Linked DNA regions of Methyloterricola oryzae. The protein of the gene in region 2 binds, or shares a complex with, the protein of the main gene of each other region. Links are inferred from orthologs where the notes say so. Each region holds a gene or a part of one and is shown on either strand. Other genes may lie near its edges. The genes, in order: trxA and EK23_RS20365.

Region 1 (15,632 bases), on a different replicon or contig from region 2:
GTTGGCTGGGGCCGTAGATGTCGGCGTCGAGAATGCCGACCCGCCCGCCCTCCGCCGCCAAGGCCAAGGCCAGGTTCACCGAGGTGGTGGACTTACCCACGCCGCCCTTGCCCGAAGCGACCGCGACGATGTTCTTGACACCCGGCAGCGGCTTGAGGTTCTTCTGCACCGCGTGGGATATCACCTCCCAGCCGACGTCCACGCCGACAGTCTCGACGCCGGGCACAGCGCGGACCGCGTCCATGACCATACCGACCAGGGCGTCCTTCCAGCCGGCTGCGGGATAGCCGAGCCTGATTTCAATGCCTATACGCGACCCATCCACTTCGATCTTGCGCACCGCCTTGGAGGTGACGAGATCACTATTGGCATAGGGGTCGATGACGGTACTGAGCGCGCGGCGCACGTCGCTCTCGGCCGGGATGGTCATGGCTCGCTCCAAATCAGAAACAATGGCCGTATCTTACACCAGTTGCGCTACCCCACGAACCCTGCGCCTTCAAGGTATGCGCCAGATCGGATACTATAAGCAAATCATAAAAAGCCAAGGTCAGGCTGACACATGAATCCCACTGCGCCCGGTTTACATGGACGAAAGCCGATGACGCTCTGGGCATCGCTCCTGTTTGTGGGTTGCCTGCCGCTCTACGCCGCCGCCCATCAGCCTGCTCAAGAACAGGAACTGACCGACCTGCCCCTGGACAAATTGCTCGAAGTGAAGGTCACTTCCGTAGCCAAACGCCCTGCACGCCTCTCCGACTCGCCCGCCGCCATTTTCGTGATCAGCCAGGACGATATCCGCCGCTCGGGAGCGGCAACCATCCCCGAAGCCCTGCGCATGGTCCCAGGCCTTCAAGTCGCCCGCGTGGACCGCAACAAGTGGGCGATCAGCGCGCGCGGTTTCAACGATACCCTGGCGAACAAACTGCTGGTGCTCATGGACGGGCGCAGTGTCTACACCCCGGTGTTCTCCGGCGTCTGGTGGGATACGGTGGACACCCTGATGGAGGATATCGAGCGGATCGAGGTGATCCGCGGCCCCGGCGCGTCCTTGTGGGGCGCCAACGCGGTGAACGGTGTCATCAACATCATCACCAAGTCGGCCAAGAATACCGCCGGAGGCCTACTATCCGCCTCCGCGGGTACGCTGGAGAACGGAGCGGTGGGACTGCGCTACGGCGGGCGCCTGGGCGAGAGCAGCGACTATCGCGTGTACGGCAAATATTTCGACCGGGACGCCTATAAGGATGCCAATGGCAAGGACGCGGGCGACGACTGGCGTTCCGGACGCGGCGGCTTCCGCATCGACAGCCGCTTGTCGGCGGATGACAGCTTGACGGTCCAGGGTGATGTGTTCCACAACAGTGACGGCGGCGCTCCGATCAATGACTACTACCCGGCACCGCCTTATGTCCGCCAGCAATCCGGCGACATTCACAGCGACGGCTTCAATCTCCTGTCGCGCTGGAACCGCCGCCTCGCCGAGGACTCCGGCCTCGCCTTGCAGTTCTATTACGACCAGAACAACCGGCACAATCCGGTTCAAGGCTCACGATTCCTGATTGATATCGTGGACGTGGATCTGCAACACGATTTCTCTGTGGGTGACTGGAACCACATCACCTGGGGCGGAGGCTACCGCTACATGCACGGGGACAGCGCCCCGAGCAGTACCACGGCGATGGTGCCCGATGAGCGCAACGATCATCTCTTCAGCCTATTTCTTCAGGATGAGATCAAGCTTATTCCCGAACAGCTGAGGCTCACCCTCGGAAGCAAGTTAGAGCACCGGAACCTGGTGGGCTACCAAATCCAGCCCACCGGCCGCCTGTTATGGACACCCGACAACAAAAACAGCGCCTGGCTAGCCGTTTCTCGGGCGGTGCGCATGCCTTCCTGGGTCGAGCAGGATCTTCGATATAACGCCCTGACACTGCCCCCGAGCCCGCCCGACGCGCCCCTGCCGACCCTGCTGAGACTGACGGGCAACCGCCAGTTCCATTCCGAATCAGTGATCGCCTACGAACTGGGCTACCGCGCCCAATGGCGGCGCGACCTGGCAACCGATTTGGCAATCTACTACAACGACTACAAGAGCCTGGAGTCCATAGAGCCCCTGCCCTGCTCCGCCCTTCCGGCTGCCGGCTACGTGAACTGCCCCCTGACCTTCGGCAACCTCCTGTACGGCCACACCTATGGCGCCGAACTCAGCGTGAGCTGGAGCCCCATGGATACATGGCGTCTGCAGGGCGGATACACCTATCAATACATGTCCCTCAAGGTCAAGCCGGGCAGCGGCTATACCGAGGCCGCCGCCGACGAAGGCAACAATCCAAATAACCAGTTCTTCCTGAGCTCGTCCCTGTCTCTGCCGGGCAATACCCGCTTCGATATGGCCCTGCGCTACGTGGGGGAAACGCCGACCCAGAACCTGGGGGCTTACTTCACGCTGGATGCGCAACTCACCTGGAAGCCATTGAGCCAGCTCGAACTGTCCCTGATGGGGCGCAACCTCAGCAGCGAATACCATCGCGAATGGACACGTTCGTTCGCGGTCACGCCCACCTACCTGGAACGGGACTTCCTTGCCACGGTCCGGTGGTCATTTTGACTTGGGCGGCAGGCCCCACCCCGCTGAAACTGGCGCGAGCCATACGCCTGTGCGGCTTCATGGGCATGCTGCTGGCAGGGGCGGCGCAGGCTCAAACTGACGTGTCGGAATACGCCTTGAAGGCCGCGTTCATCTATAACTTCGCCAAATTCATCGACTGGCCAAAGCCCTCAGATGGGTTGCTGCACCTGTGCGTAGCCGCCGAGGAGACCTTCGAAGGCGAATTCGATAAGCTGAGTCAGAAAGTCACGGGGGGGCTACGCTTGCAGGTGGATCATCCGAAAGCTCCTGAAATGGGCGCGCAGTGCCAGATCGTTTTCATCGCGGATTCGGAGGCCGATAGCCTTCCGCGCTGGGTCCAACTCTCCCGCGAAAAGGGGGCGCTTACTGTCAGCGACGCCCCGGGCTTCCTGGACCGTGGCGTCATGATCGAGATGCAAATGGAGGATGAACGGGTTTCCTTTGACGTCAACATGACGGCAGCCCGCGCCGCCCGGCTCGACATCAGCTCCAGGCTCTTGCGTCTGGCCAAGCGCGTCTACTAGGGTTCACGATGATCCGGTCACGCTTCAAGAATCTGTCCATCGAGACCAAACTCCAGTTCATCAACATGGCTACCACCGGGTTTGCCCTCGGTCTGGTGCTGGTGTTCCTGACCCTGCATGAATTGTGGTACCAGCGCGAAACCTTGCTGGAAAATCTCATGGCCGACGGTCGCATGATCGCCAGCAATGCGTCGGCTGCCGTCCTGTTCCAGGACCGCGATGAAGCCACCGAGATCCTTTCGGCCCTGCAGGCCTCGCCCGCCGTAACCCGCGCCGTGATATACCTGCCGGACCACAAACCCTTCGCGTCCTATGCGCGGGATGCCAATCTTGCGGCTCCGGCGGAAGGCGCCGTGGTAACGACGCACCCACCCTCCTTGTTTCCATCTGCCCTCGAGTTCTGGCAGGACATTCAGGTGCGCGACGAGAAAATCGGCGACCTGCTGATCGAGGCCGACCCTCACGACCTCTACCGCACACTCCCGCGTTATCTCAGCATTATCGCGTTTTCGGCCAGCATCGCTCTGCTGCTGGCCTTTCTGGTGCTGCAGCGACTAAAGACGGCTATCACCGCCCCCTTGCTCAATCTGACAGACCTGATGCGCAAGGTTTCGCGGCACAAGGATTACTCGCTGCGCTCGGAAGTGCATAGCAGCGACGAAGTGGGTTCCCTGGCCCACTGCTTCAATGACATGCTGGAGCAGATCCAGCACCGCGATCGCAGCCTGCGCGAGGAACTGTCGGAGCGCCGCCGCGCCGAGGAGCATCTGGACCGCCTGGCCTACTACGACACGGTGACCGGACTGCCCAACCGGCATTATTTCAACGAGCGCCTGGCGCACATCATCGGCGGCGCGAATTCCTTCGCCGAACGCACGGCGCTGATGTTCATCGATCTGGACAACTTCAAAATCATCAATGACACCCTAGGCCACGCGGTCGGCGACCTGCTCCTGCAGGATGTGGGCGGACGACTGAAGGCGCTGCTGCGCAGCGGCGACTACATCTTCCGTATCGGCGGCGACGAGTTCGCGGTGATTCTGGAAAAGGTGGAACACCCGGAAGATTGCATGGCCGTCGCCGAAAAGATCATCCAGGCATTTTCCACCTGCTTCACCCTGGATCAGCACCAGATCTTCGTCGGTGCCAGCATCGGCATCAGCTTCTGTCCCGATGACGCCACCGAGGCCGGTACCCTGCTGAAGAACGCGGATACGGCCATGTACTCGGCCAAGGAACGCGGCAAGAACACCTTCCAGTTCTTCCAACCGGAAATGAAAGGGCGCGCGCTCAATCGGCTGACCCTGGAGAACAATTTGCGGCGCGCGCTAGAGCGCAGCGAGTTTGTCCTCTATTACCAGCCGCAGTTCGATCTGGAGTCCGGCCGCATCACCGGGATGGAGGCCCTGCTGCGCTGGAGCCATCCGGAACTGGGTACAGTGAGCCCTTCCGAATTCATTCCCATCGCGGAAGACAGCGGTCTCATCGTGCCGTTGGGGGAGTGGGTGCTGCGCACCGCCTGCGCCCAGGCCGCAATCTGGCAGGCAGAATGCGCGGTGCCTTTTGTGCTGGGCGTGAATATCTCGGGGCGTCAGTTCAAGGACGACACCGTGGCGGAGAAAGTGCTGCAGATTGTGCTGGAAACCGGCATGGACCCGCGCCTTTTGGAACTGGAACTCACCGAAAGCACGCTTATGGACGGTTCCGGCGCCAATATGCGCAAGCTGATGCGCCTGCGCGCCATGGGCATCCGCTTCTCGATCGACGATTTCGGAACCGGCTATTCGTCCATGAGCTACCTCAAGCGCTTTCCCATCGCCACCCTGAAGATCGACCGCAGCTTCATCGACGGCATCCCGGACAACCCGGAAGACGTGGCCATCACCACGGCCATCATCGCCGTGGGCAAGAGCCTGAACCTGGAATTGCTGGCGGAGGGCGTGGAAACCCGGGAGCAGGCGGAATACCTGCGCAACAATGGCTGCCGCCACATTCAGGGCAACTACTTCAGCAAGCCCCTGCCAGCCAACGAAGCCTCCCTGCTGCTGCTTGTCAGCAACGGCAAGCCCGCCGTCGCCGAAACCTCCGCCACGATTTCCTGAGCGCGGCCTCAGCGCTTCATGGAGTCGAAAAACTCGCCGTTGGTCTTGGTGTCCTTGAGCTTGCCCAGCAGGAACTCGCTGGCCGCCATCTCGTCCATGGGTTGCAGGATCTTGCGCAGGATCCAGCATTTCTGCAGTTCTTCCTGCGGTACCAGATACTCTTCCCGGCGCGTGCCGGAACGGTTGATGTTGATGGCTGGATAGATGCGCTTCTCGGCAATCTTGCGCTCCAGATGCAGTTCCATGTTGCCGGTGCCCTTGAATTCCTCGTAGATCACTTCGTCCATGCGCGAGCCGGTATCGATCAGGGACGTGGCGATAATGGTCAGGCTGCCGCCTTCCTCGATGTTGCGGGCCGCGCCGAAGAAGCGTTTGGGCCGCTCCAGGGCGTTGGCGTCGACACCGCCGGTGAGCACCTTGCCGGACGAGGGCACCACCGTGTTGTAGGCGCGGGCCAGGCGGGTGATGGAATCCAGCAGGATCACCACGTCGCGCTTGTGCTCCACCAGGCGCTTGGCCTTCTCGATGACCATTTCCGCCACCTGCACATGGCGGGCGGGCGGTTCGTCGAAGGTGGAGGACACCACTTCGCCCTTCACGCTGCGCTGCATTTCCGTTACTTCTTCCGGGCGCTCGTCGATGAGCAGCACGATCAGATAGCACTCCGGGTTCTGCTCCGCGATGGAATGCGCCAGGTTCTGCAGGATCATGGTCTTTCCCGCCTTGGGCGGCGACACGATAAGACCACGCTGACCCTTGCCGATAGGGGCGATGAGGTCGATGACGCGTGCGGTCAGGTCTTCGGTAGTGCCGTTGCCGAGCTCCAGGACGAAGCGGGACTTGGGAAAGAGTGGCGTGAGATTGGAGAAGAGGACTTTGTGCTTGGCGTTTTCAGGCGGTTCGTAGTTGATCTGCTCCACCTTGAGCATGGCGAAATAGCGTTCGCTCTCCTTAGGGGGCCTGATCTTGCCGGAAATCGTGTCGCCTGTGCGCAGACTGAAGCGGCGTATCTGGCTGGGAGACACATAGATGTCATCGGGGCCCGCCAGATAGGAACTGTCCGTCGACCTAAGGAAGCCGAATCCGTCCTGCAATATTTCCAGCACCCCGTCGCCGTAGATGTCCTCGCCGCCCTTCGACTGCTTCTTGAGTATGGAAAAGATCAGGTCCTGTTTGCGGGTTCGGGCCACGCCTTCGATATCCAAGGACTCGGCGATTTCGATCAGTTCGGAAACAGGCTTGCGCTTCAGGTCGGTAAGGTTCATAGGTTAAGAATGAGGATGCGGGTTTTCAGGAAACAGTTGCTGGAATTGAGTTACTCGAGCGAGCAGGCGTCGAGTCCAAGAACTATCAGAGGGGGAGCGCCGGAACCGGCACGGACTTAAGAGGAAGTTTCTTTAGTTCTGGCGAAAAAATAGCACAGGTAATTGGGCCCGTCCAGAAACCGCGACGAGACGGGCCGCATCCGCCTCAAGCGAGATTGCTGTCGAGGAAAGCCGCCAGCTGCGATTTGGAGAGTGCGCCCACCTTGGTGGCCTCCACTTCGCCATTCTTGAACAGCATCAGCGTCGGTATGCCCCGCACCCCATAACGCTGCGGCGTAGACGGGTTGTCATCGATATTGATCTTGGCGATGGTCAGTTTGCCGTCATAGTCGTTGGCAATCTCCTCCAGCACCGGAGCAATCATCTTGCAGGGACCGCACCACTCTGCCCAGTAATCCACCAATACGGGACCATCGGCTTTGAGTACCTTATCTTCAAAGTCGTCATCATTCAGATGCAGAATCTTCTCGCTCACTGGAAATCTCCGGGTTGTTGATGGGTTGCGGCGGGCAAAGGGACGTGTGCGGCCCACAATGGGAGGACGCTGACGGCAATGGGGCAATTTGAGCTTAATCCCCGCAAAAATTCAAGACCCGCGCCGCCGTGAGCCCGGGCATGAGTTCGCTGAAGTCCTCGATGCTACAGAACTCCCGGATGTCTCGGCTGGGCCGCTGGCTATCGTGCTTGCGCACCGCCACCAGGTGGGCGACGCCATGAACCCTGGCTGCTCGCAGCACCGGCAGACTGTCGTCCACCAGCAAGGTCCGGGCGGGATCGAACGGTTCCTGGCCCGCGAGGCGCGGCCAGAATTCCGGCTGTTCCTTGGGAAAACCCAAGGCGTGGGAACTCACGATGGCGTCAAAGAAGCGGTTAAGACAGGTTCTTTCCATCTTCAGCCCCAGGCTTTTGGGGTGCGCGTTGGTCGCCAAAATCAGCCGCCTGCCGCTGTTGCGCGCCGCCTCGAGAAACTCAGGCACATGGGGCAGCACCGCAATCAAGCCGGCGATCTCCTGCTTGAGCCCTGCCACGTCCAATTGAAGCTGCTCGCTCCAGTAATCGAGACAATACCACTCGAGCCGCCCTTCCATGGCTCGAAACTTCGGCCCCAGTTCCTGCCGCGCGGCGCTGAGTTCCATGCCCATGCGCTCGGCATACTTGGCGGGTATGTATTCCTGCCAGAAATGGTTGTCGAAGTTGAGATCCAGCAGCGTGCCGTCCATGTCGAGAAACACGGTATCAATGTCATCCCATACAATCATGGGTTAATATTCCTCCTCCATTCCGGTATCGGTGGCGCGCATTAACACCCGTGAGCAGCAGCAAAGGAACCCTGTCCATGCCCATTATGAAGGAGCCTTCCCGTTTTTTGGAGCCAGTCATCGCCCTCTCGTTGGAAGCCGGGCGTCGCATTCTCGAAATCTATAATTCCGATTTCCGTGTTGGCTTCAAGCAGGACGATTCGCCGCTGACCGCCGCGGACCTGGCGTCGCACCACTGCCTGAGCGAGGGTTTACAGAAACTGAGCACGGTGTATCCGGTGCTCTCCGAAGAATCCGCCGACCTACCCTTCGCGGCCCGCAGCGCCTGGGAAACCTATTGGCTGATCGACCCCTTGGACGGCACCAAAGAATTCGTCAAACGTAACGGGGAATTCACGGTCAACGTGGCGCTGATCCATCAGCACCTACCGGTTTTGGGCGTGGTCTATGCGCCGGCCATGGACGTGTGCTATTTCGCTTCCGAGGGGTGTGGCGCCTTCAAGCGGGTCGGCGGCGGCGATCCGCAGCAAATCTATGTGCGCGACCGGGCCCCCGCCCGCCTGGCGGTAGTGGGCAGCCGCTCACACCAGACCGAGGGCCTCGCCACGCTGCTCGGCCGCCTCGGCGAGTACGACCTGAAATCCATCGGCAGTTCGCTCAAACTGTGCTGGGTGGCCGAAGGGGAAGCCGACCTGTATCCCCGCATCGGCCTGACCTCCGAATGGGATACCGCTGCCGCACAGTGCGTCGTTGAAGCCGCTGGCGGGGCCGTGACCGACCTGGCGGGCCGGCGCCTCCAGTACAACACCAAAGAATCGATTCTGAACCCCTTTTTCCTGGTCTATGGCGATAAGTCCAGAACCTGGCACACCTATGCCACAGGCCTCCAAGAATAAGCACGACGAGGTACCTTGACATGAACAACGATGGCTTCAACTGGCTAGGGCTGTTCCTACGCTTTCTCGCCGCCCTCTTCGTGGTGTACGCAACCTACAACCCGGAAGGGTATTCTTATTACCACTGGGTCGCCAGCTCGCTGAAAACACCGGTTGCCCAAGGCATCTGGAATTCCGATGCGCTCAAGTTCATGGCCGGCGTGTTGCTTCTTACCGCCTGGATCGTTTTCTTCAACGCGACCCGCAATTCCCTGGGCCTGCTCGGCGTCACGCTGACCCTGGCCATCTGCGGCGGGTTCATCTGGTTCCTCTCGGAGATGGACGTGTTCACCCCCGAGTCGGTGCCGGCTTTCACCCACCTGGTGTTGCTGGTCATCGCCGTGGTGCTGGCCTTGGGGATGTCCTGGGCACACATGAAGCGCCGGCTGACGGGACAAGTCGCCACCGACGAGGTCGACTGAGCGGTTGTGAAAGAATCTGCTGCGCGTCCCGATTGCTGCATCGCGCGGTGCTCGGAATCCACATGTACCCCACATACACTGCGGTTCCGGTGCTCCGCGCTCCTTGCCCTTGGGCCGCTCGCTACGATTTTTCACAAGCTCTGAGACGGGGATTGATCAGGGCGGCGTCCGGCAGGCTTGGCCTCATTGGAATCCAGCCCAGCCTGCCCGAAGCCGGAGTTCCAAAATCCAACGCCGCGCCAACCCGCCCGTTTCGTGATATTGCCGACTATGCCGCCTGAAGCCTCGACCGCCAGCGACGCCCCTCCCCCGCTTCCGGACACCCCTTTCCGCTTCGTCCGGCATTTCGTCGGACGCTTCCGGGGCTGGTTTCTGCTGATGGTCCTGCTGGAAGCAGGCCAAGCCGCCAGCAACATCCTGCTCCCCTACGCCATCGGCCAGGTGATCGAAACTGTCACCCAAGCCAAGGACATCGCCAGCCTCACCCTGGAGGGGGAATTGCGCTACCCGGCACTGCTGTTCGCCGCCTTGGGCCTCGGCGAAGTTCTGTTCAGCCGCGCCAGCGGCGCGTGCCTGATCATGGTAGGGCCGCGCCTGCGCAAGGCGGTGAGCGGCGAGTTGTTCGCCTACCTGCAATTTCACTCCCAACGCTATTTCAACGGTCATTTCGCGGGCGCCCTCGCGCACCGCATTACCGAGACCGCCACCAGCGTCAACCATACCCTGTGGACCATCCTGTTCGATTTCTGGCCGATCTCCATCGTGTTCGCGGTCTCCATCGCCCTGCTGTACCGGGCGCACGCCGAGTTGGCCTACTTCGTGGCCGCCTGGGCGGCCTGCTTCGTGACAGCCTCCTACTGGCTGGCGACCCGCTGCCAGCCCTACGCCCAGAATTACGCCAATACCCGCAGCGAGGTGAACGGCAAGATCGTCGATGCCGTCACCAACCTGTCCAGCATCCGCCTCTTCGCGCGCCTGGCCCATGAACGGCGCTATCTGGATGGCTACCTGGACCTGGAAATGCGCACCGGACGCCAGACCTTTTGGTACATGGAACGGGTGCGCTGGTTCCAGTTCATATCCGCGCTCATCCTGAAACTGGGCACCTTGGGATATGCCCTTACGCTTTGGCAGACGGGCGCCATCGGCGTGGCCGACTTCGCCATGAGCACCAGCCTGTCCCTGCTCATCATCAGCGAGGCGCGCAACCTGAGCCGCCGCTTTCTCGAATTCTTCGAGTACATCGGCAATGTCGCCAACGGCGTGCGCGTCATCATCCAACCCCACGAACTGCTCGACAATCCCGCAAGCCGGGCAGTGCCCATCACCCGTGGCCAAATCGAATTCCGCGGCGTCGGCTTCAGCTATGGCGGCGCGCAACGGGTGTTCGACCAGTTGAATGTCACCATCGCCCCCGGCCAACGGGTCGGCCTGGTGGGATTCTCCGGCTCCGGCAAATCAACCTTCGTCAGCCTGATCCTCAGGCTCTACGACCCGCAGGAAGGCGCGATCCTGATCGACGGGACCGACATCCGCGAAATGACACTGAACTCCCTGCATGAGCAGATCAGCCTGATCCCACAGGACCCTTCCCTGTTTCACCGCAGCCTTCGGGAGAACATCCAATACGGCCGCCTCGACGCCGATGAAGGGCAAGTGCGCGACGCGGCCCGCCAGGCCCATGCCCATGAGTTCATCGAGGCGATCAGCGAAGGCTACGATTCCCTGGTGGGCGAGCGTGGGGTCAAGCTCTCCGGCGGCCAGCGCCAACGCATCGCCATTGCCCGGGTGATCCTGAAAGACGCGCCGGTGCTGATATTGGATGAAGCCACCTCAAGCCTGGACTCGGTGACGGAGAAATCCATCCAGGACAGCCTGGACCGTGCCATGGCCGGCAAGACCGTCATCGTGGTCGCCCATCGGCTTTCCACCATTGCCCATCTGGACCGCATCCTGGTGTTCGACAGCGGCCGAATTGTCGAGGATGGCACCCACAGCGAACTGCTGGCGCAAAACGGACACTACCGCAAGTTGTGGAACCGGCAGGCTGGCGGTTTTTTGCCTGAATTCGACCAAGCCGAGATACCGCCCCGCGAGGGTGCGAGCCTGGGGAGCTGATCCATGCATCAGGTCAGCCTCTCCGAACTCATCCCCACCCTGCAGGTCGCCGTCGGCCCGGTGGTGCTGATTTCCGGCGTGGGCCTGCTGCTACTCAGCATGACCAACCGCCTGGGCCGCACCATTGACCGCGCGCGTCATCTGGTGCGCGAGATGCGTGGCCTGCAGCCGGAGGATCGGGAAGCGGTGGTGCGTCAGCTCAGGATTCTCACCAAACGCGCCACCATCATCCGCCGGGCCATCTTCCTGGCCTCCCTCAGTGTGCTGTTCGCCGCGATGCTGGTGATCCTGCTCTTCCTGTTTTCGCTGCTGCACTTCGAGGTAGCCTGGCTGGTGGGGATATTGTTCATCCTCTGCATGCTCTGCCTGATCGCGTCTTTGATCTTCTTCATCCGGGACATCAACCAGGCGCTGATCGCCGTGCGCCTGGATCTGGGAAACATACAGGATTAGACGCCGCATCGAAAAGTACTGCGAAAATACCCATCACACCCCGGCATTGGGCTTATAATCGGCCCATCACGTGGAGCCGGGTGTCACCATGCATCAACTCATTGCCGAACTGCACCAGGATCACATCAACCTGGCCCGGCTGCTGAATGTGCTTGAAGGCCAGTTGCTGCGGTTTCAGGCCGACGAGATGCCCGACTACATGCTGCTGCTGGACTTGGTGGAATATGTGGAAAGCTACCCCGACCTGATCCACCACCCGCGTGAAGACATCATTTTTCGCATCTATCTGGAGCGTGGAAGGCAGGGTGAATCCTCCATCCTACGCCTGATGGACGAGCACAAGACGCTGATTTCACAATCCCACGCCCTACGCAACCTGCTGGAACAGACGGCCCAAGGCATGGTCTCGCCCCGTGCAGCGGTGGAAGAAGCCATCACCGATTACCTGCAGGTGCAGCGCGCCCATTTGGACGCTGAGGAAGGGGAGGTTTTCGCCCTGTTGGACCAAGCCTTGCTGCCGGATGACTGGGAGCGGGCTCAGGCGGAAATGCCGGTCAGTGACGATCCACTGTTCGGCCGCCAGGTGCAGCAGCGCTACCGCTCAATCGTCGACCTGATCATGGGCATGTCCTGAGGCGCGCGCCTCGCCGGCCCAGACCAGGCGCGTACCCGCCAGGCGGTCGTGCCAGCACTGCCTGTCCCTGTCCACCAGCGCCCAGAGGAAACCTAAGCCGAGCGCTGCCAAGGACAGCAGGCCTGCGGAAAAGCGCACGGCGGCCTGCTTCCATCCGATCGGTCCGCCATCCCGCGACTGCAGACGAAGGCGCCAGGCTCGCATGCCCAGAGTTTGCCCGCCATGGGTCCATTGCCAGCCCAACAGGGCAAAACTCAAAAGAATCAGATAGGTGCTATAGGCCGGATCCCCCGCGCCCAAGGCGTGGCCGCCGCGAAACGGGAGCAACAGGGCGGTGCCTGTAAACAGGACGGCCAGCAGCAGCAAGGCGTCATAAAACAAGGCAGACAGGCGCCGGATGAGGCTGGGTGGCGCTGGCATGGCTGAAGCGGGTTGAAGGGTCTTGAATGGCCCGGGCGGGCGTCAGCCCGCCGGACCTGCGGGCTGAGTCTCAGGGATTGGTCAGAGGCGCCGCGGCGCCGGCGTCGGCAGCCGCCTTGTCGTCGCCCACATGCAGCTTGACGCCGAAGAACATGGCCAGATAAACCAGTCCGCTCAGTAGAATGATGGAAAGGATCACCGGCGGTCTGACCAGGGGCATGAACATGAGCACCGCGAAGTCAGCGACGAATGCACTGGTGTGTACCGGATAGGCAATGAATGTCTCGGTGTTGAACTTGAACATACAACAGATTCCTCCTCGTTGAAGGCGCTGCCGGGGAACCAACACTGCCGACGAGGGTGCCGCGACCCGATTCCCTGATGCGCCGTGTTATTGTGCTGCCCGGACCAAAGGTCCGGCATGCCAGGGATTTTCCTGGCGCGTGGCAATGGTATCACAGTCACCAGCGCGGCCAAGGCCGCGCCAGAAGGCTTCGGCGCATCTCTGATTCAGATCAAGTTTTTTCGCCCCGGACGGGCGCTCGCGGATTGAGGTATTGGGCTGCCCCCCGGCAAACCCGGTCGGCGGCCGAGGACTTCGTTGCAGCGCCGACTGCCGACTCATCGACAACATGCTGAGTTGCCCGCCACGACAACCTGCGGAAGAGGCACGCGCAGGCCCTGATCTTCCCGGTTCCCCTGCAGCCCTGCCCCCCCGGACCCTCTGTTTCAGGATATAACCAACTTGAGTGCCGGATAAGCCCGCTGGTAGGCGGCGAAAAGGGGGGCATAGGTCGCATGAGCAGCCGGGTTGGGCTCGATGCGGCGGGCCACCTTTACCATGGCACCGGCAGCCTCCTCGATGCCGGAGTATCGCCCGGCACCGACAGCAGCGAGGATGGCGCAACCGAGCGCCGGCGCATCCGCCACTTCCGTCAGGATCAGCGGTAGCCCGGACACGTCCGCGTGGATCTGCATCCAGAGCGCCGAGCGGGCCGCACCGCCGCACAGGACGAGTTCTGCCGGGACATAGCCGTTGCCGCGCATGGCCTGCAATACGGCCTCGGTGCCAAAAGCAATACCTTCCAGCAGGGCCCGGAATATATGGCCACGCCCATGCTTGAGACTAAGGCCCAGAATTGCCCCTCGAGAAAGCGGGTCGGTGTGGGGGGTGCGGTTGCCCTGGAAATGTTCTTGGACCAGCAAGCCCTCGGCACCGGGAGGCAGTGCCGCCGCTTCCGCATCCAGGGCGGCATAGCTCGTGGCTTCCCCGAGAAGGTTCTTGAACCACTGGACCACCGAACCCGTGGAGGTCTGCCCACCCTCCACCACGTGGAGCCCCGGCATGACGGCATCCGCGTACGTGCCCCAGATGCCCCGGCCGCTGAACGCACGCGCGGAAAGTCCCAGGTGCAGATGGGATGAGCCGGTGATGAACGCGAGGGAACCGGGCTTCACCACGCCCAGCCCGAGCATGGCGATGAACGCATCAGCGCCGCCCTGGGCAACCGGCGTTCCGGCTCTCAATCCCAGATGCTGCGCTGCTTCCGGTGTCAAAGTCCCGATGAGATCGCCCAATGGAACCACCTCGCCGGGCCATTTGTCCGCGAGTTCGCCGATGCCCAAAGCCGCGGCCAGACGACAGGCATAACCGCCGTTCCGGGTTTGGTAATGCCAGCGTACGGCGGCATTGGTGATGGAAGCCACCATCCGTCCGGTCAAACGGAAGTTCAGGTAATCCTGATACTCGCAAATCGTGGCGGCTGCCTGAAACACAGCCGGCTCGTGTCGCGAAAGCCAGAGTGCCTTCGGCATCATCCATTCCGCGGAGACCGGTCCTTTGCCGCCCCCGTTGACCTGCAACGCGGGATCGCCGGTGGCCAGAACGCGCCCTGCCTCCTCGGCGGCACGCACGTCCATCCAAATCAGAGCGGGCCGGAGCGGCAAGCCACGCTGGTCGAGCGCAACCACCGAACAACAGGTGGTGTCCAATGCGAGCCCCGCAATGTCCCGCGCCGCCACGCCAGACTCGGCCACGGCTCGACGCACGCTTTTGCCCAGAGCATCCCACCAGTCGGTTGGTTTCTGCTCCGCCCAGCCCGGGCGCGGAAAATCCGTCGGGTAGGGCGTCGCCGCGAAGGCCAGCGGCTTTCCCGCCAAGTCGAAAACACCCGCCCGCAGAGACTCTGTCCCGCCATCGATGCCGATCACATACGCCATATGAACTCTTTTCCCTCCTATGGGCGAAAGCCTTTACCAACAAGTGTCGCGAGGTCTCATGCGCCCGTCAACACGGCTAGCACATTCAAGAGCGCGGCGCTGTTGCCGTGATTCAGGGAATTCAAGCGCGTTCTCGTTGAAAAAACTGCTCGGTTGCCTCCCAAGCGCTAGGTCCATACCTGCGGCTACCTCGACTTCAGGAGCGCGCGTGGGCAGCGCTGCCTAAGCAAAGGCGGCAGTCAAAGCACTTCCGATTACGCCGCCTGGCGGTCGGCGCAAGGCGCAGGACAGGTCACGCCGAGCTAGATGCAGGACAGTCCCGCGGCAGAGCCGGTCGATCGAACTGGGACTTGCCTTATCTGGAGGATGCGAGCCTATCTCGCAAACTACCAGACGACGCAAGGATCCAAGTCATCCGCAGGAATGGAATGAAGGCCGTTTGAGACCGGCACCCTGGCTGGAAAGACGCGTGGCGGAAGACGCCATCACACTCGCCGCAGCACGGACCTCGAATCCACTGATCGGAAGCAAAATTCGCGGTCGTTGACGGCTCCGACATCCGATTGACGTTGGGCCGCTCTAGCACGC
Region 2 (14,152 bases):
GGAACTGGCCGAGTCCCGTAATCTGCTGAAGACCGTCATCGACACAGCGCCGACGCGGATCTTCTGGAAAGACAGGGATTCGCGCTACCTGGGCGCCAACCCGCTGTTCGCAAGGGATGCCGGGTTTTTGTGCCCGGAGGACCTGATCGGCCAAGATGATTTTCAACTGGCATGGCGGGACCAGGCCGCGCAATACCTTGCCGACGACCGCGAAGTGATGGAGACCGGCGTACCCAAGCTTTCATTTGGCGAACGTCAGACCACGCCGGAAGGCAGGATCATCTGGATCAAGACGTGCAAGGTGCCCCTTCGTGACGCCAACGGCAACGCGGTGGGCGTACTGGGCATCTATCAGGACATCACCGAGGAGAAGCGGACTGAGGCAGCCCTTCGGCGCAGCCAGACTTTTCTGGAGCGCGCTCAGGCCGTCGCCAAGATAGGCAGCTGGTATCTGGAAATCGCACACGGCAAACTGGAGTGGTCGGAAGAGACTTACCGCATGTTTGGCATCCCGCCGAACCAGGCGCTGACCTATGAGGCTTTTCTGGAAAAAGTCCATCCCGAGGATCGCGCCTTGGTCGATAGCGCCTGGCAGGCCGCGCTGCGGGGGGAATCGCCCTACCACGTGGAACACCGCATCCTAGTGGGGACTGAGACCCGCTGGGTGGAAGAGCGGGTCGAGTTGGAGTTCGACGAGTCCGGACACTGCATCGCCGGCATCGGGACGGTGCAGGACATCACCGAAAGGAAGCAGCACGAGGAACGCATCAACTTCCTTGCCAACTACGACGGCCTGACCGGCCTACCCAATCGTCTGAAGTTGGATGAGCACCTGCGCAATGCGCTGAGCCTAGCCAGACGCAATCAGGACAGCCTGGCCCTGATGTTCCTGGACCTGGACCATTTCAAGGACATCAACGATACCCTGGGTCATCGCGTAGGCGACGCCTTGCTGGTGCGACTGGCGCAGCGCCTGCGCGAAATTCTCCGCCAGGAAGATATCCTGGCCCGCCTCGGCGGAGATGAATTCATCCTGCTTCTTCCCGCTACCGACGCCCTCGGCGCCACCCAGGTGGCACAGAAGATTCAACAGGCCTTCGCGGAGAATTTTTTCATCGACCCCTACAAGCTCACACTTTCCGCCTCCATCGGCATCGCCTTGTACCCGGAGGACGGCACCGACATGGAAGCCCTGTTCAAGAACGCCGATACCGCCATGTACCGCGCCAAACAGGAAGGCCGCCGCGCGTTCCGCTTTTTCACCGAGGAGATGCAGGCGGATGTGCTGCGCAAACTGCAGATCATCAATGGGCTACGCGATGCGGAACGCAACGCGGAATTGAGCCTGGTGTTTCAGCCGCAGATCGCCCTGCCCGATCGAACCGTCATCGGCTGCGAGGCCCTGCTTCGCTGGAACCACCGTGACCTGGGCCCCGTTCCGCCAGGCGAGTTTATCCCCATCGCCGAGGAGAGCGGCCTCATTCTCGGCATCGGCGAATGGGTTCTGCGACACTCCGCACGCCAGGCACGAATCTGGCGGGATGCGGGGCTGCCACCCCTGATCGTCTCGGTGAACCTGTCCTTCGGCCAGTTGCGTCATGGTGACTTGGCGGAATTGGTCACCCGTATCCTGGAAGAGGAGAGCGTGCCACCCGAATGGCTGGAACTGGAACTGACCGAGGGCGTCGCCATGACCAACCCACAGGCCTCCATCGAGACCATGGACCTTTTGAATCAGTTGGGAGTTCGCCTCGCCATCGACGACTTCGGGACCGGCTATTCCTCCCTGAGCTATCTCAAGAAGTTCAAGATACGCAAGCTCAAGATCGACCAGTCCTTCGTGCGCGATATCGGCATCGACCCGGATGACCGCGCCATCGTCGGCGCCATCATTCAAATGGCGCAGCGTCTGGGCCTGCAGACTGTGGCCGAAGGGGTTGAAACCGCGGAACAGCTCAGCTACCTCCTGGCCCAGGGCTGCACAGGCGTTCAGGGCTACCTCTTCAGCAGACCAGTGCCCGCGGAACAGTTCGCGTCCTTCGTGCAAACGCCCCGCTAAGCTTGCCTGATTCCTAACTCTCCCAAGAACATCGCCGCAAGGGGTCAGACGTTGTTCACAAGCCAGCTATGTTATAGTATAACTTTTAATACAGGCTCGGGATCCACATTTTAGGCGTGCCGAGGTAGCGCTCGTATGCCAGGTGCGCCTTCCAGGGTTCCACTTGCCTTCCGCGGAATCTGATCACAGGGAATGTGCCGTGGTGAGACAATCAGTGGCTGTGCTTGGCGAATCGGCCCTACCGATCGGCGACGATCTTACGCATCGGGAATGACTTGTCTCGGGGAGCCACCGGCGCCGCTTGATCTAGAGTGACGCATCCCCAGCCAATTACGATATAACATTTTTATCACATCAATGGATGCAAACTTGATCGAATCCCGAGCCCTGGCTGCGGCCGTGCTAGCCTGCCTGGCCTTGCACTCGGCGAAAGCAGCCGAGCAGGCCACGGAACTGGAAACGGTGGTGGTGACGGCCCCGCTGCGCGATAAAGTCTCCGATTCGGCCATGCCCGTCACCGTGCTGAAGGGCGAGGAACTGCAGCTCAAAATGGGCCGCAGCATCGGCGAGACGCTCAAGCTCGAGCAGGGCATGTCCAGTCAGTCCTTCGGCCCCGGCGTCGGCACCCCGGTGATTCGCGGACAGACAGGACCCCGGGTGCGGGTCTTGGCCAACGGCATTGGCGCCAACGACGCCTCGGCCATCAGCCCAGATCACGCCACCAGCATCGAACCCACCCTGGCGGAGCGCATCGAGGTCCTGCGCGGTCCCGCCACCCTGCTCTACGGCAGCGGTGCCATCGGCGGCGTGGTCAATGTCATTGACAACCGTATTCCCGGATTCCGCCCGGACAAGCTGCTGGGCGGAGCCGTGGAGCAGCGCTACGACTCGGTGGCCGACGAAAAGACCACCGCGCTCAAGTTCGAGGGTGGCAAGGATCAGTTCGCCTACCACCTCGACGGCTTCTACCGGGAGCGCAACAACATGGATATCGGCGGCCGCGCCATCGACGTGGACGCAGTTCGGGTCAGCGACCCGACCCTGGACGTGGTAAACAACCCGCAAGGCGTCCTGCCCAACACCTGGGGCCACACCATCAGCGGCTCCGCCGGCCTCTCGTGGGTGGGCGATCCGGGGTTTGCCGGCGCCTCCTACAACCGCCTGGAGAACAATTACGGCGTGCCGGACGATGGTACCGGCAAGGAAACCGTCCGTATCGACCTGCGCCAGAACAAATACGATTTCAAGAGCGAACTCAACGACCCCTTCCCCTTCGCCAAGCTGATACGCTCGCGCCTGGGCTACACCGATTATCAGCACACGGAGATCGCCAATGGCGAGAAGGGCGCCTTCTTCAGCAATGAAACCTTCGAGGGCCGGCTGGAGCTTACCCATCAGGACATCGGCCCGGTACGCGGCGTGGTGGGCTTTCAGGCCCAGTCCAGCGATTTCTTCGGTGAACATTACCACCATCACAAGGACGAAGGAGGTGGGGAAGACCATGCCGGAGAGGAGGAACACGTGGAAGTCGAGGTTCTGGTGCCGCGCTCGCTGATCCAGAGCTTCAGCGTGTTCGGCGTGGAATCCCTGGACCTAGGGCCTGTCACCTATCAACTCGGCTTACGCGTCGAACAGACCAGCATCGATCCCAAGAGCGGCCCGAGTTTCGACTACACGCCGGTGTCGGCCTCGGCATCGGCCAGTTGGAAAATCGACGACAGCAACCGTCTGAACCTCGCCATCACCCGTTCCTCGCGCGCGCCACAGGTGCAGGAACTGCTCTCCAACGGCTTCCATCACGCGACCCGCAGTTTCGAGCGGGGCGATACCTCGCTCACCGAGGAAACCTCCTACAACCTGGATCTGGGCTACCGCTTCAATGCATCGTGGATGCGGGCCGAGGTGGACCTGTTCCATAACTGGGCCAACCACTACATCTACCTCCGGCGCACCGGCGAGTTTGTCAACGAGCATGGCGAGCCCTGCTTGGGCAACGAGGAGTGCGCCCCGTTGGTCGTCTCCTCGCAGGGCGACGCGACCTTCAAGGGATATGAAGCGAAGCTGATCTTTCCGCTGATGGAAACATCCTATGGTCTGCTGGACATGACCCTGTTCAGCGACTACACCCGCGGCGAGTTCGCCCAGGGCGGCGACGTTCCGCGCATGCCGCCGCTGCGCTATGGGGTCCAGTTCGACTACACGCTGGACGAGCTTTCCAGCTATGTGCGCTATACCCGAGCCGACTCGCAGCCCTACGCCGGCGACTTCGAATCCAAGACCGACGGCTACAACCTGCTCAATGTCGGCGTCGACTATCAGGTACAGGCTTATCAGGACGCCAAGCTCATGGTCTTCGCCAAGGGCAACAACCTGCTCAACGAGAACATCAGGAACTCCACCTCGTACCTGCGTAATTTCGCGCCCGAACCCGGCCGTGGCGCCGAAGTGGGGATACGCATCACCTATTGAACCGAACGGCGACTATCGCCGCGGGATACCAGCGTAACGAGCGATCAGCCGCATGCGAAAGATAACGGCAACCTCATGGAACCCATGTTCCCATAGATGCTCCCGGTCACGGTACTCTGCGGCATTCGTGGCAGCGGCAAGACCACCCTGCTAAACCGACTGTTGCAATCAACGCCCCATCAGGCAGCCCTGAGGTTGGAAGACCGCATGTCATAGGCGCCGCCTAAAAAGCCACAGCACGGGTTGTCAAACAACCATAACGCCCCTGTCACACAGCTTTTACACAGCGGCTCTACTTTAGCGGGGCCCAGTCAGATCAGTCCATGACCGGATGACCTATGCTCGCCCCCGGTTGGCGCCGGGGCCGCTTATTCCACTCAAGAATCAAAAATGACCCGGAGCTACACGATGAACCCCTCTTTTCCACGCAGAGAGCTGGCTATTGCCATTGGCCTGCTGCTGGCAGGCTCCACGGCCTTCGCCGCTGAAACCCGCTTCGACAAATTCACTCCGCTGGCGGCCTCTGCTGGCCCGACTTTGGATGAATCCACGCCGGTCACTCTGAGCAGCCCAAATTTCACCCAGAAATCCATCGGCGAACGCCAGGCTCAGCTCGCCGCCGGCATTCCCAACAGCGGCAACTGGGACATGCTGACCCTGAACGAGACCGGCAAGGACAAAGGCCGTTACCTGTTTACCGTGTTCGAAACCGGCCAGGCCGGCGTGCAGCGGTATGACCGCAAGACCGGCAAGACCGAAACGCTTTGGTTCAGCCCGGCAGCCGGCGCCCATGTCTCCTTTGACGCCTCCTACTGGACACCCTGGGGCACTCTCATCACCGCCGAGGAAAGCTGGAGCACCAACCCGGCCGGCGCCACCAGCCCCTACGGCCGCTTGTTCGAGCTGAAGAATCCCACCAATGCCCCGGGCATCAAAGAGCCCTTTAACGCCGCCAGCAACGACGGCGCTGATTTCGTGCACCAGAACGTGATCCCGCGCACCTCCCACGAGGGCATCCAGTTCGACGGTGACGGCAACATGTATTTCATCGACGAGTTGAACGGCGGCTGCATCTACAAGTACACGCCCAAGGCCCGCATGATCGACGTACTGCGCGGCAAGGCTGATTACTTCGCCGCCGGGCAGACCTTCGTGCTGCGCGTGGGCGATGGCCTGACGCCCAACGCCACCGGCGCCTACGAGTGGGTGCCTATCACCGACCAGGAGGGTAACGGCCTGCCCGGCGCCCTGGTCATCACCGACACCAACGGTGTGACCTCCGTGGACGGCCGCAACACCACCGATCTGCCCGCATTCAAGGGTACTGACTATCAGCGTCCGGAAGACCTGCAGATCCAGGTGGTCAAGGGTCGCGAGTACCTCTACGTGGCAACCACCACGACCCACGAGGTGTACCGGATGGATCTAAAGAATCAGAAGATCTCGGTTTTCGCCAACCGCAACACCCTGGATCTGGCCAGCGGTCTGGCCATCGGCGCTGCCTTGACTAACCCGGACAACCTGGCCATCGACGCCGAGGGCAATATCTACGTCGTGGAGGATCAGCCAGGCGGCGTTAACGACGACATCTGGTTCGCCAAGGACCGGAACCAGGATGGCGACCTGACCGATCCGGGTGAAGGCCTGGCCCGCTGGGCGTCCAATGGCACCGTCGGTTCCGAGTTCACCGGCCTCTACTTTGATCCCTTCAACCCGAACCGCGCCTGGGTCAACATCCAGCATCCGGACAGTGCAAACGACCGCACCATAGAAATCAAGGCGATGGAGCCAGGCGAAGACCGCTAATCAAGTAAGCGAAGAGAGCGCAGGGACGCGCCAACCCATACGAGTCAATCTCCTAACCCCTTCGACCACCGCAATTCCACGAATTGCGGTGGTCTTTTTCTATGCGCTCACGAGCGGCAACAACCCGCGGCCTGCTGCACTGGCGGACATTTCACCGAACCAAAGGAGCAGAAGACGCAGCAGTCACCCGGAAGAGGCTTGAGAAGCGTTTTGCAGGCGGTGCATTCATAGTAGAACTGGCAGGCATCGGTGGGCATGATCTCACGTCGGGCGTGACCGCAATGCGGGCAGGTCAGCACCGATTCCAGTATCGGCTCCTCCGTCATGGGCGCCGCTCCGGGAACCAGCCGCGGGTGGCGTTGCACGCGGAACACACCGAGAGCATGACCGGCACTTCCACCAGCACGCCCACTACCGTGGCCAGGGCCGCGCCGGATTCCGGCCCGAACAGCGTGATTGCCGTCGCCACCGCCAATTCAAAGAAGTTGCTGGCGCCGATCAGGGCGCCGGGCGCGGCCACCGCATACTCGACCTTGAACAGCCGCATCAATCCGTACACCAGCCCGGCATTGAAATACACCTGGATCAGGATGGGCACGGCAATCAGGCCCACATGCAGCCAGCGCGTGGTCAGGTTATCGGCCTGGAAAGCAAAGATCAGCACCAGGGTGAGCAGCAGCGCGCTAATGGCAACCGGGTGCAGGCGCGGCAGGAAAGCCTGCTCGAACCATGCGCGGCCCTTGAGACCCAACAGCAGCTTTCGGGTCAGGACGCCGGCGCTCAGGGGAATCGCGATGAACACGATCACCGACCACAGCAATACGTCGAAAGGTACTTCCAGGCCCGAGGCACCGGAAACCAGATACTTCACGATCGGGGCAAACGCCGCCAGCATGATCAGGTCGTTGACCGCCACCTGCACCAAGGTGTAGGCAGGATCGCCGTCGGTCAAATAACTCCAGACGAACACCATGGCGGTGCAGGGCGCGGCCGCCAGGATGATCACGCCTGCGGTGTACTGATCTGCCGCTTCCGCTCCGATAATGGGCAGGAACAGATACCGGAAAAACACCCAGCCTAGCAGCGCCATGCTGAAGGGCTTCACCAGCCAGTTGACGAACAGGGTCACCAGCAGGCCCTTGGGGTTTCGGCCCACCTCCAGCACCGAGCCGAAATCCACTTTCAGCATCATGGGGTAGATCATCAGCCAGATCAGCCCGGCGATAGGCAGGTTGATGTGGGAGATCTCCACAGTGCGCAGCGCCGCGACGGGCTCGGGGAGAAGCTTTCCGATCAGTACCCCGACCCCCATGCAAAGCGCCACCCAGACTGTGAGATAACGGTCGAACAGGCTCATGCGCTTGGCAGCCGGCGTGATGTTCTGTAGAGTGCTCATCACAAAATTCTCCTTGAAGCTCAATCGGATTCGCGGCCGATGCGGTTCAGCGCTTCAGCCAACTCGGCTTTGGACAGGGTGTCCGCAGGCAGGTCCAGCAGCCGCCTGATGCGCCGCTCCAGAGCGGCATAAGTGGCCTCGAAGGCGGCCTCGATTTTTTCCGGCGGTCCCTCCACATGGGCCGGGTCAGGCAGCCCCCAGTGGCCGCGCACCGCCGAACCCAGGTAAACTGGACAGGTTTCTCCATCAGCGGATGCACATACGGTGATGAGAATGTCGATGTTCGCATCCGCGAACTCATCCCAGGATTGGCTCCGGTAGCCTTCGGTGGGAAGTCCGTGGCGGGCCAGGGTGGCCAGGGCATGTGGATTAACCTTGCCCACGGGATGGCTGCCGGCGCTAAAGGCCTTGAACCGGCCCTGACCCAGGTGGTTGATCAGGGCCTCGCCAAGTATGCTGCGGCAGGAGTTGCCGGTGCAGAGCACCAGCACGTTCATCGGTGTTCGATTCACTTCATTTCCCTTCGGATGGGTTTCGAGAACAGGCTGCTTTGAGCCGCCATTTCAGTCGGTGGCGGATTCAATCGTCATTCCAACCAGGACCTGAAGTCGCGCAGCGCCGACCGGTTCCTCCGGCTGCAGCGCGACCACCGCATAGCGCGCGGCATGACGGGTCGCCACCGCCTCGATCTGCGCCAGTTCGTTGCTGGCGCGCTGCCGCAACAACGGCGAACGGGTGCGCCCTGCCGCGAGGCTCTGATTGATGACCCAGGCCCAGGGTTCAATCCCCGCGCGCCGCAGATCGTCCTGAAGATGGGCGGCCTCCAGAACCGGCGTCGATTCCGCCAGAGTGACGATCAGCACCTTGGTCCGCTTCGGGTCCTGCAGACGCATCATGGGCGTGGTGAAATGCTGGCCTGTGCTCATCTGGCGGGCCACCTCGCGGTGATAGGCACCGGTGGCGTCGAGAAGCAGCAGGGTATGGCCGGTGGGGGCCGTGTCCATCACCACAAACTTTTGCCCGGCTTCGCGGATGATGCGGGAAAAGGCCTGGAACACCGCGATTTCCTCGGTGCAGGGCGAACGCAGGTCCTCTTCCAGCAAGGCGCGGCCTTGGGCGTCGAGGTCCTTGCCCTTGGTTTCCAGCACGTGGGCCCGGTAGCGCTCGGTTTCGACCCGCGGATCGATCCGGCTCACCGACAGATGCTCGACGCTGTCAGGCAGGGTCTCGCCCAGATGCGCGGCCGGGTCCGAGGTGCTGAGATGCACCGGCAACCCGCGCCGCGCCAGCCCCAGCGCGATGGCCGCGGCGAGCGTGGTTTTGCCGACGCCGCCCTTGCCCATCAGCATCACCAGGCCGTGGCCATCGGCGGCGATCGCATCCAGAAGGTCGCTCAGCCCGGGGACTTGCGGCAGCGCACTGCCAGCCTGGGAAGAAGGGATCGCGTCCTCACCCTCCGCGAAGAAGCGCCTTAGCACGTCGACCCCCATCAGGTCCCGGGACTTGAGTGCGAGTCGATCCTGGGGGAGTGTGCGCAAGGACTCGGGGATTCCGGTCAGCGCGGCTTGCTCCCGCGCCACGATGGCGGCGGCCAGTCGATCGTCCTCCGCCTCGCTGGCGGGGAGGATGCCATTGATCACCAGAAACTGCTCGCGAAGACCGATGGCCGCCAGTTCTTCGTGAGTGCGCGCCACTTCGCCAAGGCTTGCGCGCTGCGCGCGCGCCACCAGGATCAAGCGTGTGCGGCTGCGGTCGGCCAGAGCTCCCAGCGCCGCCTTGTACTGTGTGCGTTGCTTTTCCAGCCCGGCGAGAGGACCGAGGCAGGAAGCATCGCCCTTGCCTTCCTCCAGGAAGCCGCTCCACGCGCCCGGAAGCTGCAGCAGGCGAATGGTATGCCCTGTAGGCGCGGTGTCGAACACGATATGTTCATAGCCCGCCACCCGCTCCGAGTCGGTCAAAAGCTCGGTAAACTCGTCGAATGCCGCAATCTCTGTGGTACAGGCACCGGAGAGTTGCTCCTCGATGCCCCGTACCACTGACTCGGGTAGGAGACCCCGCACCGGACCGACAATGCGATCACGATAGCCCTGGGCCGCCGCCTGAGGGTCGATTTCCAGCGCATCCAGCCCCTTGACGGCCTCTATGGGGCAGATGACCGGGCCGATGCTGGCGCCGAACACCTGCCCCACGTTGGAGGCCGGGTCGGTGCTGACCAGCAGTACGCACTTGCCGGTCTCCGCGAGCCGAATCGCTGTGGCACAGGCTATGGAGGTCTTGCCGACCCCGCCCTTGCCGGTGAAGAACAGGTAACGTGGCGGCGCATCCAAGAATCGCATGGCTGGACGTCCGGATCAGCAGCAGCGGCTGCCCTTGCAACAACCGCCGCCCGTGAGCGCTTCCGTCGCTGGCGGCTCGATGCCTGCCCAGCGCGCCAGTTCGCCGCGATTGGGATAGCGGCCCGCAAGCGCCACCTCGCCGTCCAGAAGCACCAGCGGCAGGCCCTCCGGGCCAGACCGTTCGAGGTAGCTTTTGACCACGGCGTTTTCCGCAAAGGCCAGGGGTTGCTGAGCCAGGTTGTAGCGATCGATCGAGGCGCCGTTCTGCTTCGCCCAGTCCACGTCGGCAGCGAAGTTCACCAGACTCTGATCGACTTCGGTGCCGCAAACACCGGTGGAGCAGCACAAGGCAGGGTCAAAAATTTCAAGTTTTTTCATGGCAATATCTCGTTTTTGGAGCCAATACGGCAGTGCTTGGGTATTCATATGCTGCCAATCTCGCGAACCTGTCGCTGCAAAGCGAGGCGTTCGAGACTGGCGTGGTTCAAGCTGACAAACAGGCTGATGCGCCTTTCCAGCAGGACGAAGGCGCGAGAAAACGCCAGTTGCAACTCCTCCTCTGGCGCGGCGGCCTCAGCCAGGATGCTGCGGGCGGAATTGCCGGTACAGAGGAACAGCACATTGAAAACCCGGTCGTTCATGTCAGAACCTCTTCGTCGGGGCAACAGGTGGACACCGCGCTTGCTTCGCAGGGCTGACCTCCGCAGCAGTTTTCCGTGAGGTAAGCAAGCAGGGCGTTCATAGCCTGGAAGTCGGCGGCGTAATACAGAAAGCGGCCTTCCTGCCGCACCGACACCAGATCCGCGCGGGCCAGTTCCTTTAAATGGAAGGACAGTGAGGAGGGAACGAGCCCAAGGCTCTCGCTGATTTTGCCCGCGGCAAGCCCTTCGGGCCCTGCCTGGACCAGCAGGCGAAAAATGGCGAGACGGGTTTCCTGCGCCAGGGCGGTGAGGGATCGTACGGCGGTTCTCGTTTCCATATTTCGAATATTATCGAACTATGGAAATAAAACAAGCCGGCCCTTGCGGGCGGCTGCTTTCAACTATTCCCCGTCGTCCTCGGCGGCGGCTTCCTCAGCCGGTGAGGGTTCCTGTTCCGCTTTCCCTCGAGACTGGCTCTCCGGCTCACGCCAAGGCGTCACCTTGAGATCCTCCAGCTTGAAGCGGAAATCCTGTGCCGCATTTTCTTCGGCCACCGAAGCAAAGCCCGTGAAAGGCTCATCCTTCAGCACGGTCCAGATTCCCTTGTCCTTGTATTTCTCCATCAATTCCTTGTTGGCGCTCAGCATCTGCGCGTTCTTGTCCCCGCAGGCCTTGATCCACTGGCTGCGTTCGTTGACCGCTTGCACCAGAAGGGCGTTGTCCTGGCGAAATCGACCCAGTTCCTGCTGGGTTGCCCTCAGCTTGCCACTCAGGGACTCGAAGCGCCTGGCTTCGGAACCCAGACGGCCCTGCAACTGCTCATTGTTGCTGTGCAAACCGTCGATCGCCGCTTTCTGCTGCCGCACCTGGTCTTGCAGGCCTTCCAGGTCCTTGACCTGGCCATTGAGCTTGTCCACCTGTTCCTGCAAGGCGGCTTTCTCGGCCTGCAGGCTAGTGACCGTTGCCGTCAGGTCCCGCAGCATGCCTTGCGCCTTGCGCAGGGCCTGGGCAGAGGCGTCGGGCTTCTTAGCCTCCGCGAAGCCTGCTTCCGGAAGCAGGGTGAAAAGCACCATAAACCCGAAAATTCGAATGAACCCGGTAGTCCCACTCCACCATCGAGTTGCGGCAGTTACGCTAGACACGTGCGGTACTCCCCCTAGCTCAGAAGCGGGCATTCAGGTCCACCAGCAGCAGGTCCACATCCAGCGGCGGGCCATCGATGGACGAGGTCGACATCCAGCGGGCGGTTAGCCAGGTGTTGGTCAGCAGGCCATAGCTGGCGCCGAAGATCCAGCCCTGCGCATCGGTGCCGGCAAGGTGGAAATTGGAGTCGGTGAAGGCATCCAGCACAGCATCACGCTCGAGATACTTGTACGCCAGGAACATGCCCCAGTCGTTTAGCTTCTTCATTTCCGGATAACCCACGTCGAAGCGCACCTGGAAGGCGTTGGTGCGCGGCTTTAGATCGCCATAGTTGACGATGCCGGCCAGCCCTCCCACCGGTGCGGCCCGCTGCAGGATCTGCTGCTCGTCGAAACCCAGGTTCTTGGTGTACTCCGCCGTCAGGCTCAGGTGAATGGGGTCGAAGCGAACAAAGTCATACGTCGCCGTGATGTTGAGCAATTGGAAATTGGACGCCAGGCCCACCCGGCAAATATCGTTGGCACAGCCGAAGGGGTCGTTGGCCCCATTGCGGATGGCCATCAGCGTATTGCCCTTGGTGAAGAACTCGGGCGCCGTCCAGTCGGTATCCACGTCCGAGTTGAACTGGCGCGGCTGCGCCTGGGTATTGCGGTAGTCATAGTAGGCGATGCCCGCCTTCAGGCGCGACTGGTCCTGGAATTGCCAATCTGCGCCGGTCTGCACACCCCAGAACCATTTGTCGTGGGAGCTGAGTTGCACCTCCTGCAGCGGAAACGCGCCCACTGTCAGGAAAAGACTGTTGGGCTGGGTGACGCCGTAATTGATCTGACGGAACTGCGGGCCCGATCTGAAATAATCGTTCTTGAGGGGGATCTGCTCGCCAATGGGCAGCCGGAATGTGCCGGCCAGTCCTTCGAAGCTCAGGTCGGAATCGAACACGTTGTCCGTGGCCAGCCAGGGATTGCCGAAGCGCCCGCCCCACACGGTGAACCAGTTGGTCTTGTCCTCGGTGATGTGGTCGTACTCCACGAAAGCACGGTCCAGGGCCAGTTCGTATTGCCGGCCGTACTGACCCAGGGTCTGGTTGACGGAAATCGGGCTGCGGTCGTTGCTGGTGGCCAAGCGCACGCCCGCCTTGAAGTTGTCGGCGATCTGGGCTTCCAGGGCAAGCCGCATGCGCATGCGGTAGCGCTCGCGGTCATGGGTGGTGTTGAAGTAGGCGTTGGGGCCCAAATCGGTGAAGCTGTCGTCCTTGTTGACCGCCGGCCAGTCGATGTAACTGAACTCCTGGTTGTCGTCGCCAAAGAAATCGCCCTCTCCGCGCAGACGCATGTCACCGGACAACTTGAAGCGATTCACCCAGTCCGGCAGGGCCGCCGGTATGCCCCATTTCTCTTCCTTGGCCTGGGCCTTGACCTCCTTGACCACGTCCTTCGTCAGCTCGGCGCGCACCTCGTTGCGGATCTCTTCCTTGACGAAGGCCGGCACGTAGGTCACGCGCACCGTTCCAGGCGGCGGCGTCTTCCCGCCCTTGGCCGCGACCGCGCCGCCCGCCGCAGATCCAGTCGCAGTGCTTGCCGCGGCAGCCTTCTCTTCCTTCTGACGCTCTTCGGCGGCTTCTTTCTCGGCTTTGCTTTCCGCGGACTCGACCATTTTCTTGGCCTTGCTCTTGTCCAGGATGCCTTGCTCCACCAACATGTCGATGAGGTTCAGGGTGGTGTTGCGCAACTTTAGCAACTCGGCCTTCTCATCGGCAACAGCCGGCGACGCCAGCACGCAAGCCACCACGGCAGCGATCGCCTTACGATCTGCTTTCATTAAAAATCACCAGTGCTTGGATAGTTTTTGGATTTAGGATCGGATGCGCACTTTCACGGGCTGCGGCATGTTTTCCGGCGGCTCGTTTAAACGGACGCGCAGGTGAGCGAGCGCTTCGCGCAGGGCCTCGTCCACCTCGACGACGCCGCTCCCGGAGGCCAGTTCGGCACGGCTGATGCCACCGTCGCGGCCCACCCAGATGTTGGCAATCACCGAATAGCGTTTGCCTCGCGCCTTCTCGCCGAGTGACTTCTGCAGCGCGTCGGCCACCTCGCGCTGGAGGTGCTGGCCATAGAAGATCACGGCGTTGCCACCGCCGCCGCCGATCAAGCCGCGACCGCCCTTCTTACCCATCAGTCCGAAGGCATCGCCGCCGGCGCCGCCCTCGGCATCCACGCCCAGGTCTTCGCTCGGAGGGGCTTCTTCCGCCTCGGGTTGCTCCGGTTCTGGCTCAGGTTCCGGCTCCTCGATCTTCTCGGGCTCA

The links.
Region 1: the proteins of EK23_RS20365 (region 2) and trxA are in contact, whole or in part, in an NMR structure (PDB 2IPA), measured with the Bacillus subtilis proteins. The link is inferred for Methyloterricola oryzae from one-to-one orthologs.

Annotation. Positions count from the first base shown.
Region 1 is NZ_JYNS01000002.1:41,717-57,348, reverse strand. Bases 5,394-8,323 are described here. They hold trxA (thioredoxin TrxA), read right to left. Parts: upstream 7,059-8,323; coding sequence 6,729-7,058; downstream 5,394-6,728. Other genes in these bases: cysQ (3'(2'),5'-bisphosphate nucleotidase CysQ), read left to right, coding at 7,920-8,323; yrfG (GMP/IMP nucleotidase), read right to left, coding at 7,153-7,842; rho (transcription termination factor Rho), read right to left, coding at 5,394-6,523. Also shown: iron-sulfur cluster carrier protein ApbC, read right to left, coding at 1-430; EK23_RS04095 (TOL_0244 family TonB-dependent receptor), read left to right, coding at 602-2,611; EK23_RS04090 (YfiR family protein), read left to right, coding at 2,608-3,156; EK23_RS04085 (putative bifunctional diguanylate cyclase/phosphodiesterase), read left to right, coding at 3,165-5,258; more of rho, read right to left, coding at 5,267-5,393; more of cysQ, read left to right, coding at 8,324-8,738; EK23_RS04060 (DUF6524 family protein), read left to right, coding at 8,759-9,199; EK23_RS04055 (ABC transporter ATP-binding protein), read left to right, coding at 9,470-11,317; EK23_RS04050 (DUF2721 domain-containing protein), read left to right, coding at 11,321-11,770; EK23_RS04045 (hemerythrin domain-containing protein), read left to right, coding at 11,859-12,404; EK23_RS04040 (RDD family protein), read right to left, coding at 12,372-12,824; EK23_RS04035 (hypothetical protein), read right to left, coding at 12,895-13,128; EK23_RS04030 (FGGY-family carbohydrate kinase), read right to left, coding at 13,554-15,044. UniProt on the Bacillus subtilis protein: Participates in various redox reactions through the reversible oxidation of its active center dithiol to a disulfide and catalyzes dithiol-disulfide exchange reactions.
Region 2 is NZ_JYNS01000032.1:130-14,281, reverse strand. What follows is about bases 6,490-9,248. They hold EK23_RS20365 (arsenate reductase ArsC), read right to left. Parts: upstream 8,228-9,248; coding sequence 7,751-8,227; downstream 6,490-7,750. Other genes in these bases: arsA (arsenical pump-driving ATPase), read right to left, coding at 8,294-9,248; arsB (ACR3 family arsenite efflux transporter), read right to left, coding at 6,657-7,730; EK23_RS24375 (GDCCVxC domain-containing (seleno)protein), read right to left, coding at 6,490-6,660. Also shown: EK23_RS20390 (sensor domain-containing phosphodiesterase), read left to right, coding at 1-2,059; EK23_RS20385 (TonB-dependent receptor), read left to right, coding at 2,429-4,528; EK23_RS23530 (GTP-binding protein), read left to right, coding at 4,625-4,744; EK23_RS20380 (alkaline phosphatase PhoX), read left to right, coding at 4,937-6,334; more of EK23_RS24375, read right to left, coding at 6,442-6,489; more of arsA, read right to left, coding at 9,249-10,066; arsenite efflux transporter metallochaperone ArsD, read right to left, coding at 10,082-10,444; EK23_RS20350 (hypothetical protein), read right to left, coding at 10,489-10,707; EK23_RS20345 (ArsR/SmtB family transcription factor), read right to left, coding at 10,704-11,045; EK23_RS20340 (hypothetical protein), read right to left, coding at 11,109-11,780; EK23_RS20335 (putative porin), read right to left, coding at 11,869-13,668. UniProt on the Bacillus subtilis protein: Catalyzes the reduction of arsenate [As(V)] to arsenite [As(III)]. In vitro, can dephosphorylate para-nitrophenyl phosphate (pNPP).